DNA from 2 places in the Pinisolibacter sp. genome. Region 2 is predicted to be linked to the other one. Evidence: riboswitches for the same ligand, from Rfam matches in the RefSeq annotation. Region 2 holds a riboswitch; the other holds the start of a gene.
What was found. Region 2 has a riboswitch for cobalamin ahead of V7Q42_RS00095 (DUF1636 domain-containing protein). Riboswitches for the same ligand answer to the same signal wherever they lie in the genome.

Region 1 (8,690 bases), on a different contig from region 2:
CCTCGTCGGCGACGCGGTGTCGACGTTGACGTTCGGATAGCCGTCGGCGCCGGTATGGGCGGGCGGCGGCAGATCGGTCCGCATCACCGTCGAAGGCTGTGCCGGCGCGACGACGACGGGTGCGGTCTCCGCGACCGGATTCGGCGTCACGGCGTAGTCGCCGCTCGAACAACCGGCGAGCATCAGGGCGAGCCCGACGGCAATCGATCGCGGAACCGACCTCAACCGAAATGCTATGGAATTCTGCGTTGCCGGTTTCACCGCGACCTGCGAGCATTCTGCGTTACGATGGTGCGCGATGATAGCGGTTCCCGGCGGTTTGTCACCGGATCGCATGTCGCGTCTCCGCGAGCGATGCGTCATGGTGCCGGCGCCGCGTTCGTTCGAGGAAAAGAGAATCGCCGGCAGGGGGGAAGTGACGTTCATGGCCGAAATCGACGGTAACTCGTTCCTACGCTACATGATCGACGATCCGGAGGCCTTCGCGCAGAACTTCGCCCGGGCGATCGAGCAGGCCGGAAAGGCCGCCGCCGCCTATCTGAAGCCGCGCGAGACCGGCGAGGCATCGCTCGACATGAGCGCCGACATCGCCAACGTCACCAAGACACTGGCGCAGGTCGGCGAGTACTGGCTCGCCGATCCGCAACGCGCCATCGCCGCTCAGAACCGCCTGATGCACGGCTGGATGGATCTGTGGTCGACGACCCTGAGGCGGATGGGCGGCGAGGAGGTCTCCCCCGTCGCGCAGCCCGATCCGAAGGACAAGCGCTTCCAGGATCCGGAGTGGCAGGAGAACGCCTTCTTCGACTTCCTCAAGCAGTTCTACCTGATCACCTCGCGCTGGGCCGAGAACCTCGTCGACGAGGCCGGCTCACTCGACGAGCACACCCGCGCCAAGGCCGACTTCTACGTCAAGCAGATCACCGCGGCGCTCGCCCCGTCGAACTTCCTGATGACCAATCCGGAACTCCTGCGCGAGACCATGTCGACCAACGGCGAGAATCTCGCCCGCGGCCTCAAGATGCTCGCCGAGGACATCGCCGCCGGCGGCGGCGACCTCAAGATCCGCCAGTCCGATGCCAGCCGATTCGAGGTCGGCAAGAATCTGGCGATGACGCCGGGCAAGGTGGTCTTCCAGAACGACGTCTGTCAGGTGATCCAGTACGAGCCGACGACCAGGGACGTGCGGCGGCGTCCGCTCCTCATCGTGCCGCCGTGGATCAACAAGTTCTACATTCTCGATCTCAACCCGGAGAAGAGCTTCATCCGCTGGGCCGTCGACCAGGGCGACACGGTGTTCGTCATCTCCTGGGTGAACCCCGACGAGCGTCAGGCCCAGAAGGGCTTCGAACACTACATGAAGGAGGGCATCCTCACCGCCGTCGACGTGATCGAGAAGGCGACCGGCGAACGCGAGGTCGACACCATCGGCTACTGCGTCGGCGGCACCCTGCTCGCGGTGACGTTGGCGTGGTGCGCCGCCACCGGCGACGACCGCATCGCCTCCGCGACCTTCTTCACCACCCAGGTCGATTTCAAATACGCCGGCGACCTGAAGATCTTCGCCGACGAGGAGCAGATCGCCCAGATCGAAGAGAAGATGCGCGCCAAGGGCTACCTCGAGGGTCGCTCGATGGCCACCGCCTTCAACATGCTGCGCTCGAACGACCTGATCTGGCCCTACTTCATCAACAACTACCTGAAGGGCAAAGAGCCCTTCCCCTTCGACCTGCTCTATTGGAACTCCGATTCGACGCGGATGCCGGCGACGAACCACAGCTACTACCTGCGCAACTGCTACCTGGAGAACAACCTCTCCCAGGGCCGCATGGAACTCGCCGGGGTGAAGCTGGACCTCTCCAAGGTGACGGTCCCGGTCTACAACCTCGCCGCCCGCGAAGACCACATCGCCCCGGCGCGCTCGGTGTTCGAGGGCTGCAAGTACTTCGGCGGCGACGTCCAATACGTCCTCGCCGGCTCCGGTCACATCGCCGGCGTGGTCAATCCGGCCGGCAAGCCGAAGTACCAGTTCTGGACCAACGGCAAGCCGGAAGGCACGCTCGAGGACTGGATCGCCGGCGCCACCGAAACGCCCGGCACCTGGTGGCCGCACTGGCAGGCCTGGCTCACCTCGCTCGCCCCGGAGACGGTCCCCGCCCGCAAACCCGGCGGCAAGAAGCTCAAGCCCATCGAGGACGCGCCCGGCTCCTACGTCAAGATCAAGGCGTGATCGCACGAAGCATCGAACGAAGGGCGCCCCGAGGCGCCCTTCGGCGTTTCGGGGGTGCCGCAGCCCGTAGGCCTCACCCTCGCCGTCCCCAACCGTCCTCGAACACCAGTTCGTCGAGCGCCAACCGTGCCCGCCAGCGACGTTGCTCGAGCTCGGGCGAGGAATGCAGCTTCTCGACCTTGCCGAGACAGAGATAGGCGACGATCTCGATCCGCTCGGGAATCCCGAGGATCTCGCGCAGATCACTCTTCTCGAAGATCGACACCCAGCCGACACCGATGCCCTCTGCCCGCGCCGCCAGCCACAGGTTCTGCACCGCGCAGACGCAGGAATAGAGATCCATCGCCGCGTCGTGGGTGCGCCCCAGCACCACCGGACCGCAACGGTCGCGATCGCAGGTGACGACGATGTGGACCGGCGCCTCGCGCAGCCCCTCGAGCTTCAGCAGCCGGTAGGCCTCGCCGGCGGCATCGCCGAAGAGATCGGCCGCCGCCGCGTTCGCCCGGGTGAACGCCCCGTGCACCCGCTCGCGCACCGCCGGGTCGCGCACCACGACGAAGTTCCACGGCTGCATGAAGCCGACCGACGGCGCCCGATGCGCGGCCTCGAGCAGACGCCGCAGCACCGCCGGGTCGATCGGATCGGGCAGGAACTCGTTGCGCACGTCGCGCCGCGTCTCGATCGCCCGGTAGACGGCGGCGCGATCGGCCTCCGGAAAGGGCCCTGCCTCGACGAAGTCGAGCGGCGGAGACATGGCGGCGGAGACGGACGAATACGGCGACGCCGGCGCATCGGCGCGCGGCGGAACGGAGTGGCGCGGCATCGGTGGACCCCTCGAAGCGCGGCGCGGTCGCCTCGCCGTCCGCGCGAGGATCCCTGTCGTGTCCGGCCGGTCTCCCGACTGAGGATCTCCCCTCTCCGGCGCCTTCCGAAGCTCTCGCCCCGTGGCGGATCGCGCTGCCGGCGCGGCCGGAGAAGTCCCCCTTCACGGTGTTGGGCACGTCGCGGAGTTCCACCGCGTTCCCGATTCTCCCACTGACGCGGGCACCGAACCCGCCATCTGTGGCACGCTCTCGCCCGCCCGTCGAGCCGCCCGAGACGACGAACCGCCCGCGTCGCCGGCGGCGGGCCGTGCGTTCACGATCGAGGACGCCCCCCGAACGCGAAGAGGGCGACTTCGCCGTCGCCCTCTCGGAAGAATTCGCGGATGCCGTTCTCGATCAGGGGAAGACGCCGACCGCCTCGAGCCCGAGGTCTTCGCGCCAGCCCATCATGACGTTCATGTTCTGGATCGCCTGGCCGGAAGCGCCCTTCACCAGATTGTCGATGACGCACATGACGATCGCCCGGCCGGCCCGGCGGTCCTTGGCGACCGAGATGTAGGCCCGGTTGGAGCCGCGCACGTGGCGCGTCTGCGGCACCGCGCCGAAGGGCAGCACCTTGACGAAAGTCTCGTCGGCGAAACGCTTGTCGAGGATCTCGGCGAGCGACTGCGGCGTCGCCTCGCCGACGCAACGAACGTAGATCGTCGCCAGCATGCCGCGGTTCATCGGCACCAGATGCGGCGTGAAGGACGCCACCACCGGCCGCCCGGCGGCGCGGGAGAAACCCTCCTCGAGCTCGGCCATGTGGCGGTGATGCCCGACACCATAGGCGTGATAGCCCTCGGACACCTCGGTGAAGAGGTTCGCCTCCTTCACCGACCGCCCCGCCCCCGAGACGCCCGACGCCGCATCGATGACGATCTCGTCCGGATCGATGGCACCGGCCTCGAGGAGCGGGATGAGCGGAAGCTGCGAGCAGGTGGTGTAGCAGCCCGGATTGGCGACCAGACGGGCCTTCGCCACGCGCTCGCGGGCGAACTCGGTGATGCCGTAGACGGCTTCCTTCTGCAGCTCGAGCGCCTGATGGGCGTGGCCGTACCAGTACTCGTAGGCCGCCGGGTCGGAGAGACGGAAATCGGCGGAGAGATCGACGATCCTGATCCGCGCCGGCACCGTCTTCAGCACCTCCTGGGTGGTGGCGTGCGGCAGCGCGCAGAACACCAGATCGACGCCGTCCCAATCCACCTCGGCGATGGTGACGAGACGCGGCAGATCGAGCCCGATGAACTGCGGGAAGGCTTCCGCCATGGTCGAACCGGCCTTTCGGTCGGCGGTCAACGCGGCGATGCGCACCTTCGGGTGGACGAGCAGGAACCGGAGCAGTTCCGCCCCGGTGTAGCCGGAAGCGCCGAGGATGGCGACGTTGATCGTCTCGGACATCGGTCTCGATCCTTCGCGAAGAAATTCCGCGCGCCGGTATGACGGATTTCGGCGGCGAGGGGAAGAGCCCGCCGGCTACCCACCACCGCGCCCGACGCCCTCCTCCGGCGGCGAACCGAGGCGGACGTCGAAGCGCGCGCCCTTCCCTTCCGCCGCTTCGACGGCGATGCTCCAGCCGTGGTCGTCCGCGATCGACTTGACGATGGCGAGGCCGATGCCGGTTCCGGGATGATCCTCGCGACGATGCAACCGCTTGAAGGGTGCGAAGATCTCACCGGCCCGGTGGGACGGGAAACCGACGCCTTCGTCGGCGACGGCGAGATGCACGACACCGTCGGCCGCGCGCCGGGCGGTGATCCGCACCACCGCCGCCTCGCCCGGCCGATGATACTTGAGGGCGTTGGAGACCAGGTTGGCGAGGAGCCGCTCCGCCTTGGCGGGATCGGCGTCGGCCGTCGCCTCGCCGACGTCGACCTCGACCCGCGCCCCCTCCTCCGCGATCGTCTGCGACAGCGCCGCCAGAACCACGTCGACGATCGCGGCGAGCCGAACCCGCCGCCGCTCGAGCGGCGTCTCGTGCAGCGTCGCCAAGGCGAGCACGTCCTGCACCAGCCGGCGGGCGTGGCGCGCCGACGCCGCCATCACGTCGGCGGCATAGGTCGCCTCGACCGTGTCGGCAGCGGCGAGCGCCGTCTTCAACATGTCGGCGAAGGCGGCGATCTTGCGCAGCGGCTCCTGGATGTCGTGCGAGGCGACATGGGCGAAGCGCGCCAAGTTCTCGTTCGCCTGTTCGAGTTGCTCGGTGTAGCCGCGGATGGCGCGTTCCGCATCCACACGCGCCGCGATGTCGACGACGAAGGCGAGAACCCCGACGCCGGCGATCGGGGTGAGGCCGATCTCGACCGGAAACTCGCACCCGTCGGCGCGCGTGGCGCGCAGATCGCGTCCCTCGCCCATCCGCCGCTTGGAAGGATGCCCGGCGAAGATGCCGCGCCGCGCCCGATGCCCATCTCGCTCGCCGATCGGCACCAGGATGTCGACCGAAGCCCCGACGAGATGGCCGCGGCCGTAGCCGAACATGCGTTCGCATTCCTCGTTGACCAGCCGGACCACGCCCTCGGCATCGACCAGAATCATCGCTGCCGGACAGGCTTCGACCGCGAGGCGGAACATGTCGTCCATCCCCATTCCCTCCCTTTCGCGCGCCACGCCCGTTGCGACACTCCGCAAGGGTTGCATCCCGGCTCGGTTCTTTTGCGACCCGCACGCGGTTTCCCTTGCGTGATCCGTAGATGTGACATTTTATAAGGGAGAATACGTAGGGAGGGAGCGGCCGTGGGAAAGACCGGCGAACAGCGAAAGCCGCAGAACGTGCTGATCGTCGAGGATGATCCCGACGATGCCTATCTGTTGGAGCGCGCCCTGATCCGCGCGTCGGCGCTCGCCGGAACCACAGTCTACGTGTCGCGTTACGGTGACGGATGGGAGGCGATCCGCGCCGTCGGCCGCGGCGACATCGTCGGAGAACTGCCGGATTTCATCGTCGTCGACCTCAACATGCCGGTGATGGACGGCATGCGCTTCCTCGAGGTGCTGCGCTCCGATCTGCGCCTCGGCAAACTGCCGACCTATGTGCTGACCACGTCGGACCGACCCGAGATCCACGGCGCCGCCCAGGAACGTGGCGCCGACTGCGTGTTCCAGAAGCCCGACACCCTTCTCGGCTACGTCGAACTGGCGCAGCTCATGTTCGCCGCCGCCCGCTTCGAGCACGCACGCTACGCCGCCCACGGCGAACAGCGATGAACCCGAGGGGCGGTGGACCTCACCGCCGCCGCCGCTTCTCCGCCTCGAGCCCGAGCCATGTCTGCGCCACCGCCGCCCCGGCGATCGCGGTCACGTCGGCGTGGTCGTACGGCGGCGCCACCTCGACGACGTCACCGCCGACGAAATCGAGACGCCCGAGTTCGCGCAGGATGGCGAGCGCCTCGCGGCTCGTCAGCCCGCCGGCGACCGGCGTCCCCGTGCCCGGCGCGAAGGCCGGATCGAGGCAGTCGATGTCGAAGGTGAGATAGGCCTTGGCCGCCCCCACCCGATCGTAGATGCGTTCGATCACCCGCCGGATGCCGTCGGTCTCGAGCTCCCAGCCCCAGACGATCTCCAGCCCGCAGTCGCGCGGCGCATGCGTGCGGATGCCGATCTGGATCGAGTGTTTCGCATCGATCACCCCGGCCTCGACGCCGCGCCGGACGAAGGCCCCGTGGTCGGTCCAGTGCCCCGGCCCGGCGAACCCCTCGTCGCCCCAGGTGTCCTGATGCGCATCGAAATGAACGATGGCGAGCGGCCCGTGCTTCTCGGCGTGCGCCACCAGCAGCGGGTAGGTCACCGAATGATCGCCGCCGAGCGAGAAGAGCTTCGCCCCCGAGGCGAGGATCTCGCTCGCCTGCGCATGGATGCAGTCGTGCGCCACCCACGGACGCTGGTAGTCCCAGGAGACGTCACCGTAGTCGACGACGGTCAACACCTCGAACGGGTCCATGTGGAACGGATACTGCGGATCGCCGTCGAGAATCGCCGAGGCCCGCCGGATCGCCTGCGGCCCGAAGCGCGAGCCGGTGCGGTTGGAGACCGCCGCATCGAAGGGAATGCCGAGGATGGCGATGTCGACGCCGGCGAGGTCACGTGAATAGCGCCGCCGCATGAACGACAGCGCCCCGCCGTAGGTGGGCTCCGCCGATCCGCCGGAGACGGGACCGAAGACGGCGTTGTCGGTCGAACGAGGGCGAAGCGGATCGCCGGTGCCTTGGGCCATGGTCAATTCACCGCGCGCTTGATCATCTCTTGCAACGATGGTGCGAACCAGATGAGAACAACGACTAAAGTGAGCACGATGCTGGCGAACCAAGCCACGACGCTGGCCCCGACGGACTTCCAGAAACTCGAAGACTTCTCGACCGTTCGAATGATGTCATCCGAAGCTTCTTCGAACACATTTCGAGCTAGAAGCTGATACTGCTGCTCTCGCCATTGCTCTTCGAGCGAATTAGCCCATTTGGTCAGGCGCAATTCAGCATTGGAGCGCAAACTTTCGATGCGGGTCGACTGCAGCTGTTCGTGGTGCCTATCGACGGCATCCCTCGCAGGGCGCGTCTTGTCGGCCCATTCGCTTTGTTCATACTTGAAAAGACCATAGGCGATCAGGCCTACAATATCGTCACGATCGCTTGAAAGCTTCTTCAAACTGCGGCTCACGCCGACTATATGATCGCCACCGCCTTCGTCACTCATTTCGACCTCAATGCCGCATTCGCTCGATCGATGACACCGGGCTTGAGCCGAGGCACGATCGTTCCATCCGGCATTGAATAATGTTTGACGACGCCTCCTCCCGGAGTGGTGTCCATGAAGCGTCCCGATGAGGAGTCACGCGTGGTCCACCGTGCAGTCTTCGGGTTCTTGGCACCGGTCGTATCCGACGACTTCGCCATTTCATCCTCCCGATTCGGCTATCTGCTGCGAACCAATATGCTCGGCAAACTCCGAACGCTCGACAAAAGGTAAGAGGCAGCCTTGCCTTTGGCAATGCCGCCTCCCTCGAATGTCGACCTCATAGCACGATCAGCGCTCGGAGGACCGGAAGCTCCGGCGCGCATTGCGCTCATCGTGCTGCTTGCGCTCGACCACGCGCCCGACGCGAAACCAACCGGCCCGACCCTGGACGCCCTCAGCATCGCGGGCGTAGCATCGGCACGCTCGACCCGAGCCCCAAGGGCTCGCCTCGCCCGCCGCGTTCCCGGGAGGCCGCCATGAAGATTTCGACACTCCTCCTCGCCGCCGTCGCCGGCATCGCCCTCGCCACACCGGTCGCGGCGCAGTCGCGCGGCTCGGTCTGCGTCGTCGCCGACCCGACCGGCACACTGCTCAACGTCCGCACCGCCCCCAACGGCCGTGTCGTCGGCCAGATCGCCAACGGCGTCTGGGTGCGGGTGGGCGACATGGCCGCCGACAACGGCAAGCCCTGGGCCTTCATCCACGATTCCGACATGACCGGAACCCGCGGCGACCCCCTCGGCTGGGTCTTCGCCCGCTATCTGAACTGCCGGTGAGGCGGGGCGACCGGCTCGAGACGAGATCGCGGCGCACCGATCGGTCGCTGCCTTCGCCCCGAAGTCCCCTTCTCCCCTTGCGGAGTCACG
Region 2 (8,690 bases):
ATATCTCCGCCGCCCAGAACGGCAAGGTCGCCGCGCCGAGAGCGAGGCCGGCGTTGGCGACGACGCCGAGGGCCGCCCCACCGAGCGCCACACGCTTGTAGTGGGTGACGCGGGCGAGCATCCGGCCGCCGGCATTGGCGCCGACGACCGTGCCGAGGGTCAGGCCGATCAGCCCGAAGCCGGCGTTCGCCGCGCCGAAGCCGTGGACCTGGGCGAGCCAGATCGGCACGTAGACGGAGAGCGACAACCAGCTGCCCATGACGAAGAACATCGCCGAGGTGGTCACCGCGACGACCGGATTGCGCAGCACCGTGAGCGGGATCAGCGCCTCCTCGACCCGCGCCACGTGGCGGCCGAAGGCGGCGAAGGCGGCGACTGCCACGGCGAAGAGCCCGAGCACCTGCGGCGAGGTCCACGGCATCCGCGAACCGCCCCAGGTCAACGCCAGCATCAGCGCCACCGTGCCGCCGACGATCAACACGGCGCCGACGAGATCGAGGCGCTGGGGGCGGGAGACGTCGGGCAGATGGCGCATGGCGCGGGCGATCATCACCATGGCGACCACCGCCAACGGCAGATTGACCCAGAAGATCAAAGACCAGTGCAGATGCTGGGCGAAGACGCCGCCGACCACCGGACCCGAGACGCTCGCCGTCGCCCAAACGAGCGAGATCCATCCCATGTAGCGGCCACGCTCGCGCGGCGGCACCACGTCGCCGATCACCGTCTGGACGAGGCTGATCAGCCCGCCGCCGCCGAGCCCCTGCACGGCGCGACCGATCACCAGCATCGTCATGTTCGGCGCCAGCGCGCAGAGCGCCGAGCCGACGGTGAAGACGGCGATGGCGGTGTGGAGCGTCGCCTTGCGGCCCTTCAGGTCGGCGAGCTTGCCGTAGAGCGGCGTCACAGCGGTCGAGGTCAGGAAGTAGGCCGAGACCACCCAAGAGAGATATTCGACGTCGCCGAGCGCCGCGCCGATGGTCGGCAGCGCCGGCGCGACGATCGACTGGTCGAGCGCCGCGAGCAGCAGCACGACCATCGCGCCGAGCACGACCGTCAGGCGCTCGCGATCGCCGAGCGTGGGAAAGCCTTCACCCATGGGAACTCTCGCGGCGCCGGAATCGGCGCGGGTCATCGGGAAATCCCTACACTAGGGTGCCGCCCGCCGCCCGCCACCCCCGCGAACGCCGAGGCGCCATGCGTCGACGCGGTTCGCTCGCGATCCGCGACGAGCAGGAAATCGCACCGGTGGTTCGCTCCCGCGTCGAGCCGATACCCGCCCCCCTCACCCGCGTGCGTCGGCCAGCGCCCCGGGGAGCGCGGCGGCGAGGAGATCGAGGTCGGCGTCGGTGCCGGCGGAGAGGCGGATGCAGCGATCCATCGGCGCCAGCCACGGCTTGCGCACGAAGAGATCGCGGGCGATCAGCCCGTCGAGTACGGCCTTGGCGAAGGCCCCGTCGCCACCGCAGTCGACGGCGACGAAGTTGGTCGCCGACGGCAGCGAGGTCAGGCCGTTGTCGGCGGCGATGGCGGCGATGCGGGTCTTGGCGCGGTTCACACTCGCCACCACGTGGGCGAGCCATTCGCCGTCGGCGAGCGCGGCGAGCGTCCCGGCCTGGGCGACGCGATTGACGCCGAAGTGGTTGCGGATCTTGTCGAAGGCCTTGGCGACCTCCGGCGCGGCGATGCCGTAGGCGACGCGCATCCCGGCCATGCCGTGCGCCTTGGAGAAGGTGCGGAAGCGGATGACGCGCGGATCGTCGGGGTCGATGGTCGTCGGCAGGGTGCCGTCGGGCGCGAATTCGCCATAGGCCTCGTCGAGGATGAAGAGCGAACCCTCGGGCACGCGCGCCAGCTCCCGCGCCACTTCCTCGCCCCACCACCAGGTGGCCATCGGATTGTCGGGGTTGGCGAAGTAGCCGAGCGGCGCGTCCTCGGCGATCAGCGCATCGACGAGACCCGGCAGGTTCTCGCGATCGTCGACGTAGGGCACCCGGACGAAGCGGGCGCCGTGGCCGGCGACGTGATAATCGAAGGTCGGGTAGCCGCCGAGCGAGGTGACGATCGGCGTACCGGGATCGGCGAAGAGACGGACCGTGAGGCCGAGCAACCCGTCGATGCCCTCGCCGACGACGATGTTCTCCGGCCGCACGCCGTGGTGCTTCGCCAACGCCACCTTGAGGTCGTGGTTCTCCGGGTCGCCATAGAGCCAAGCTTCGGTCGCGATCGCCGCCTGCATGGCGGCGATCGCCTTCGGCGACGGCCCGAAGACGCTCTCGTTGGCGCCGATCCGCGCCTTGAACAGGTGCCCGCGCGTCCGTTCGATCGCCTCGGCGCCGACGAAGGGTACGGTCGAAGGCAGGCTCGCCATCAACGGCGTGAAACGCGGCGACTTCATCTCGGGGCTACCTCGTTCTCGTTCGTCGTTGCATTTCCGTGGCGCCATCCATATCCCGAGCCGGCGGCGGCGCGGAAGTCGATTTCTCGCACTCGTGCCTTGATCCGAACACGAACTTCGGGCAGAAGGCCGGTGCGACGCCGTCGAAGCTCGGGAAGATCCCGCCGACGGAGGTCGGGAGACGCGTGACGGACGCCACGCGGGCAGCGACGGACGAAGATCCGATCGACCCGCGTTTCGTGTCTTCTCTCCGACCGCTCGATCGCTTCTCACCCGACAAGCCCCTTTTCACGCGGGGATCGTCATACGATCCCGACGCGCGCCCCCTCGTCCCGAGGACGTGGCGCGCCGGCGGCTTTTCGCACTCGAAAGACCCAACTTGACCAAGTTCACCGATTTCGGCCTCGACGCGTCCATCCTCGAGGCCCTCGCGGCGTCCGGCTACGAGACGCCGACCCCGATCCAGGCCCAGGCCATCCCGCATCTCCTGAAGGGCCGCGACCTTCTCGGCATCGCCCAGACCGGCACCGGCAAGACCGCCGCCTTCGCCCTGCCGATGATCCAGCGGCTGATCACCGATCGCCGCCGTCCCGGCCCGCATGCGACCCGCAGCCTCGTCCTCGCCCCGACCCGCGAGCTCGCCTCGCAGATCGCCGAGAGTTTCCGCACCTACGCCGCCGGTCTCGACCTCCGCGTCGAGGTGGTGTTCGGCGGCGTCTCCATCGGCAAGCAGGAGCGCGCCCTGATGCGCGGCGTCGACGTGCTCGTCGCCGCCCCCGGCCGTCTCCTCGATCTCGTCGACCGCGGCTCCTGCCGTCTCGACAAGGTCGAGATGCTGGTGCTCGACGAGGCCGACCAGATGCTCGACCTCGGCTTCATCCATTCGCTGAAGCGCATCGCCAAGCTGGTGCCGCGTCAGCGCCAGTCGCTGTTCTTCTCGGCGACCATGCCGCAGGCGATCGCCTCGCTCGCCGCCAACTACCTGACCGATCCGGTCGAGGTGGCGGTGACCCCGGTCGCCACCACGGTCGATCGCATCGAACAGGGCGTGTTCTTCTGCGAGACCCGTGAGAAACAGGCGCTGCTCGAGCATCTGCTGCGCCAGCCGAAGTTCGATCGCGTCATCGTCTTCACCCGCACCAAGCACGGCGCCGACCGGGTGGTGAAGCACCTCGCCCGTTCCGGCTTCGAGGCCGCCGCCATCCACGGCAACAAGAGCCAGCCGCAGCGTGAGCGGGCGCTCGCCGCCTTCCGCGACGGCGAGATCGGCGTGCTGATCGCCACCGACATCGCCGCCCGCGGCATCGACATCGACGGCATCTCCCATGTCGTCAACTACGACCTGCCGAACATCCCGGAGAGCTACGTCCACCGCATCGGCCGCACCGCGCGCGCCGGCGCCGACGGCTCGGCCGTCTCCTTCTGCAACGGCGAGGAGCGGGCGTATCTCAAGTCGATCGAGCGCCTCATCCGCCGCACCGTGCCGAAGCTGGCGCTGCCCCAGGGCCTCGCCGCCATGGCCGCGGCCCAGGCCAAGGAAGCCCGCCGCGACATAGACGACGACGCCATCGCGCCGCGCGGCCATCATCACGCCGGCCGTCCGCGCGACGACCGTCGCGGCGGCGAGAAGCGCCCGGCGCAGGCCGAGCAGCAGGCGCGCGGCGCCGGACCGCGTGGCAATCGCGGTCCGCGCGAGGAGTTCCGCGCCCGCGATGAACATCGCGTCCGCGACGAGGGCCGGGGTCGGGACGACGGTCGTCGTTCCGAGGAAGGACGCCGCCGCGACGACAACCGCCGTCGCGACGACATGCCGGTGAAGGCCATGCGCGACACCCGCCACGGCGAGAGCGTCGCAGGACGCAGCGGCCATGCCGCGCCGCGCGACCACGTGCGCCGCGACGGCCGCCCGCAAGGCGGTGGCGACCGCGCGGATCGTGGATACGGTGGCGAAGGCCGCCAGGAGCGGTCGTTCGGCGGCGACAACCGTCGCGACGGCAAGCGCGGCGGCGATCGCCCGATGACCCGCAACGGCGGCGCCGACAGGACCCGCGCTCAGGGCGACCGCCCCCGCGGCCCGCGCCGCGAGCGCTGATCGGCGATACCGACGACGATACGAGGAGCCCCGGAGCGGTCACCACCGCCCCGGGGCTCCGCCGTTTCGGCACCTCACCGGGGCGCACGACGCGGAACCAGCATCCCGACGAATGACCCGAGTGGAGAACGGAGCCATCGCCCTGGTCGCCGGTCGTCTCGATTGACTTCTCCGTCCACCGTCCCTCATATCGTCGACGCGACGGTCCTCCGGACATCCGGAGGTGAAAAGGGAACGCGGTCCCGACGAGGGGATGCCGCGGCTGCCCCCGCAACTGTGAGCGGAGAGCGACGCGCCGAGACGCCACTGGGATGATCCCCGGGAAGGCGGCGCCGAGCCGAGATCCGCGAGCCAGGAGACCTGCCGTCGTCCGATCCATTCCCCGATCCGCCGGTGGGGCGGAGAAAGAGGACCGACGTGACGACATCCCCCTCCCTCTCGTCGCCCGAAGCGGCGATGCCTTCGGCGAACCCCTCGCCGGTGACGATCATCCTCGTCTGCACCACCTGCCGCCGCGAGGGCGACACGCTCGACGCGCCGCACGCCGGCACCCGTCTCCATGCGGCGCTCGAGGCCGCCGCCGCGACGCGCGACGATGTCCGCGTCGTACCGGTCGAATGCCTGTCGGTGTGCAAACGTCCGGTGACCATCGGCTTCGGCGCTCCCGAGAAATGGACCTACGTCTACGGCGATTTCGACGCCGAGGCCGCCCCCGCCATTCTCGACGCCGCCGCCCTCTACGGCGCGGCAACCGACGGCCTCATCCCCTGGAAGAGCCGCCCCGACGAGCTCAAGAAGGGCGTCGTCGCCCGCATTCCGCCGATGTGTTTCGACGAGCGAGGCGGGTGATGGCGATGCTCGCGACAGCCCTCCACCATCGCCGTCACGTTGAAACCTCGCCCGCGGTTCCCCCTTCTCCCCTTGCGGGAGAAGGTGCCCGAAGGGCGGATGGGGGGTTCGTGGGCCGCCTCCCGCACCATGCCCGATCGATCCGCCCAGCCCCCTCATCCGGCGCTTCGCGCCACCTTCTCCCGCGAGGGGAGAAGGGTTCCGGGCTCCGCCCGGCAGTCTCCGAGGTCCGTTCATGACCACCTTCTCCAAGATCCCGGTCACCATCGTCACCGGCTTCCTCGGCGCCGGGAAGACGACGCTGATCCGTCACCTCGTCGAGAACGCCCGTGGCCGCCGGCTGGCGCTGGTGATCAACGAATTCGGCGACGTCGGCGTCGACGGCGAGATCCTGAAGTCCTGCGACGGCGATGCCTGCGCGCCGGAGGCGATCGTCGAACTCGCCAACGGCTGCCTGTGCTGCACCGTCGCCGACGATTTCCTGCCCGCCATCGAGGGGCTGCTGGCCTTGCCGAACCGCCCCGACCACATCGTCGTCGAGACTTCCGGCCTCGCCCTGCCCAAGCCGCTGATCAAGGCCTTCGACTGGCCGGAGATCCGCGCCAAGCTCACCGTCGACGGCGTCGTCGCGGTGGTCGACGGCCGCGCCGTGATCGACGGCCGCTTCGCCGACGATCCGGACGCCGTGCTCGCCCAGCGGGCGGAGGACGCCTCGATCGACCACGACAATCCGCTCGAAGAGGTCTACGAGGACCAACTGCTCGCCGCCGATCTGGTGGTGGTCAACAAGGCCGATCTCCTCGGCGCGAGCGATCTCACCGCGATCGAGGCGGAGATCCGCAAGGCCATTCCACGCGCCGTCAAGGTGGTGAGCGCCGCCGAGGGCCGGGTCGATCCGGCGGTGGCGCTCGGCCTCTTCGCCGCGGCCGAGGACGACCTCGCGGCGCGCCCGTCGCATCATGAGATCGAGGGCGATCACGACCACGACGACTTCGACACCTTCGTGGTGGAAGTCGCCCCGGCGCGTGATCCGGCTTCGCTGGTGGAGCGCCTGAAGGCCGTCGCCGAGAGCCACGACGTGTTGCGCATCAAGGGTTTCGTCGCCGTCGAGGGCAAACCGATGCGCCTCCTCGTCCAGGGGGTGGGCAACCGCTTCCGCCACCAGTTCGATCGCCCCTGGGGGCCGGAGGAGATCCGCGCCGGCCGCCTCGTGGTGATCGCCGAGAAGGGCCTCGACGAAGCCGCGGTGCGCGCCGCGCTGGCGGCGTGAGGCAGTCGGCGACCATCGCCTTCGCCACGGATTCCCCCTCGCCCCCTCGGCCGGCATCCCCGGCCGAAGCGAAGCGGAGGGGAAGGGGATCCATCGAAGGTTCCCCGAGGTGGTGAGGCCTATGGGTCCCCTTCCCTCGCCTTCGGCTCGCCGGGGACGACGGCCGGGTGCGGGGTTGCGCTTCGACCCTCTGTGGGCGGAGCGAACGAGACGTTCGCAGTCGTAATCCCGGCGGACCTCCCGCCCGCCTCGGTCGTCGCGTTGGCGCCCGACGCCACCAACCCGGAGCCACCACCCGATGCACCTCGTCGCCGACACGATCCGCTCGCTCGACGATACCGTCCAGGCGATCGATCTCGGCCAGACGGCGGGCGAGGTGGCGTTCCTCTCCTTCTCGGATTCGGATCTCGGCCTCGTCGCCGCCGTCCATGCCGGCCGCGCCGATCTGCCGAGCCTGCGCCTCGCCTCGCTCGCCGACCTGCGCCACCCCTATTCGGTCGACCTGTGGCTCGACGCGGTCGGGCGCAAGGCCCGCTTCGTCCTCGTCCGCCTCCTCGGCGGGCTCGACTACTGGCGCTACGGCGTCGACGAACTCGCCGCGGCGGCGCGCGCCCGCGGCTTCGATTTCGCCGTGGTGCCCGGTGACGCTCGCGACGACATGCGCCTCGACGCCGCCTCGACCCTACCGCTCGAGGACCTGCGCCGGCTGTGGCGCTGGTTCCAGGAGGGCGGCCCGGCGAACGTCGCCTCGGCGCTGGGCTGGATCTCGAACCGCCTCGGCCGCGAAGCCACGTGGGACGAGCCGCAGCCGCTCGCCGCGCATGGCCGCTTCGCCCCGGCCTGCCACGACGGTGACGGCCCGCTCGCCCTCCTCACCTTCTACCGCTCCTTCGTCACCGCCGCCGACACCGCACCGATCGCGGCGCTGGCGCAGGCGCTGGCGGCACGCGGCTTCGCGGTGCGCGCCGAATTCGTCACCTCGCTCAAGGACGGCCGCGTCGTCGACGGTCTCGGCCGGCTGATCGACGACCTCGCTCCCGCCATCGTCGTCAACACCACCGCCTTCTCGGCGCGGCTCGACGACGGCTCGTCGGTGTTGGAACGCGCCGGCGTCCCCGTCCTCCAAGCCGTCCTCGCCACCTGCGAGCGCCCCGCCTGGGAGGCCTCGACCCGCGGTCTCGGCGCGGCCGACCTCGCCATGAACCTCGTCCTGCCCGAGATCGACGGCCGCATCGCGACGCGGGCGATCTCGTTCAAGGGCCGCGAGGAACGCTCCGAAGCGCACCAGTTCGCCCGCGCCGTCCACGTCGCCGACGAGGCCGGCGTCGTCGCGGTCGCCGATCTGGCGAAGGCCTGGGTCGATCTCGCGGCGAAACCGCGGGGGGCGCGCCGCATCGGCCTCGTCGTCTCCGACTACCCCGCCAAGGGCGGCCGCACCGCCTATGCCGTCGGCCTCGACACCCCCGCGAGCCTCGTCGCGATCGCCGAGGACCTGCGCGAGGCGGGCTATGCGGTAGACGATGTCCCGGATGCGGACACGCTGATGCGGGTGTTGGAGGGACGCGAAGCCGTAGGGTGCAAAGAGCGAAGCGAATTGCACCGGCCGACCCTCCGGGAAGCCGATGCGCTCGACGCCCGGCACCTCGCCACCGAAACCGTCGCGCCTCCGAGCCCCCCCTCCCTGTCCCTCCCCCTCCAGGGGGGAGGGAACGATGGGGAGACGGCCTCCGTTTCGGCTGCCGACGATCACGCAGCGACGCTTGCTGACCGGTACGGTGGCACCGCCACCGGAAAGACGGATAAGGAGGAGCGCCCATCCGAGCCGCCTCATACGGCGATGCCGGACGTACTCTCCTCGCTCGCCCCACCCATCCCCTCCCCCCTCGAGGGGGAGGGCCAGGGAGGGGGGGCTGGACGCCGACTCGGAAGCGACGACCATCGTTCGGCCGACCGACCCGGCCGGGACGCCGAACGGTGCAATTCGCTTCGCTCCTTGCACCCTACGCCGCCGCGCCCCGACGCGACCTCACCCTCCCTCCCCCTCGCCCGCTACCGCACCCTCTTCGCCGCCCTCCCCGAGG

Region 1: it holds a riboswitch for cobalamin, as region 2 does, so the genes downstream of both, bluB (5,6-dimethylbenzimidazole synthase) here and V7Q42_RS00095 (DUF1636 domain-containing protein) in region 2, are expected to answer to the same signal.

Annotation. Positions count from the first base shown of each region.
Region 1 is NZ_DAIPZB010000034.1:46,196-54,885, forward strand. Features, by position in the region: gene V7Q42_RS14990 (hypothetical protein) at 1-150, opposite strand, end outside; gene phaC (class I poly(R)-hydroxyalkanoic acid synthase) at 425-2,230, shown strand; gene bluB (5,6-dimethylbenzimidazole synthase) at 2,304-2,984, opposite strand; cobalamin riboswitch at 3,101-3,297, opposite strand; gene argC (N-acetyl-gamma-glutamyl-phosphate reductase) at 3,451-4,494, opposite strand; gene V7Q42_RS15010 (sensor histidine kinase) at 4,570-5,676, opposite strand; gene V7Q42_RS15015 (response regulator) at 5,830-6,300, shown strand; gene speB (agmatinase) at 6,320-7,306, opposite strand; gene V7Q42_RS15025 (hypothetical protein) at 7,309-7,782, opposite strand; gene V7Q42_RS15030 (hypothetical protein) at 8,301-8,600, shown strand.
Region 2 is NZ_DAIPZB010000001.1:24,922-33,611, reverse strand. Features, by position in the region: gene V7Q42_RS00110 (MDR family MFS transporter) at 1-1,099, opposite strand, end outside; gene V7Q42_RS00105 (pyridoxal phosphate-dependent aminotransferase) at 1,286-2,398, opposite strand; gene V7Q42_RS00100 (DEAD/DEAH box helicase) at 2,778-4,490, shown strand; cobalamin riboswitch at 4,676-4,871, shown strand; gene V7Q42_RS00095 (DUF1636 domain-containing protein) at 4,908-5,339, shown strand; gene cobW (cobalamin biosynthesis protein CobW) at 5,575-6,609, shown strand; gene V7Q42_RS00085 (cobaltochelatase subunit CobN) at 6,908-8,690, shown strand, end outside.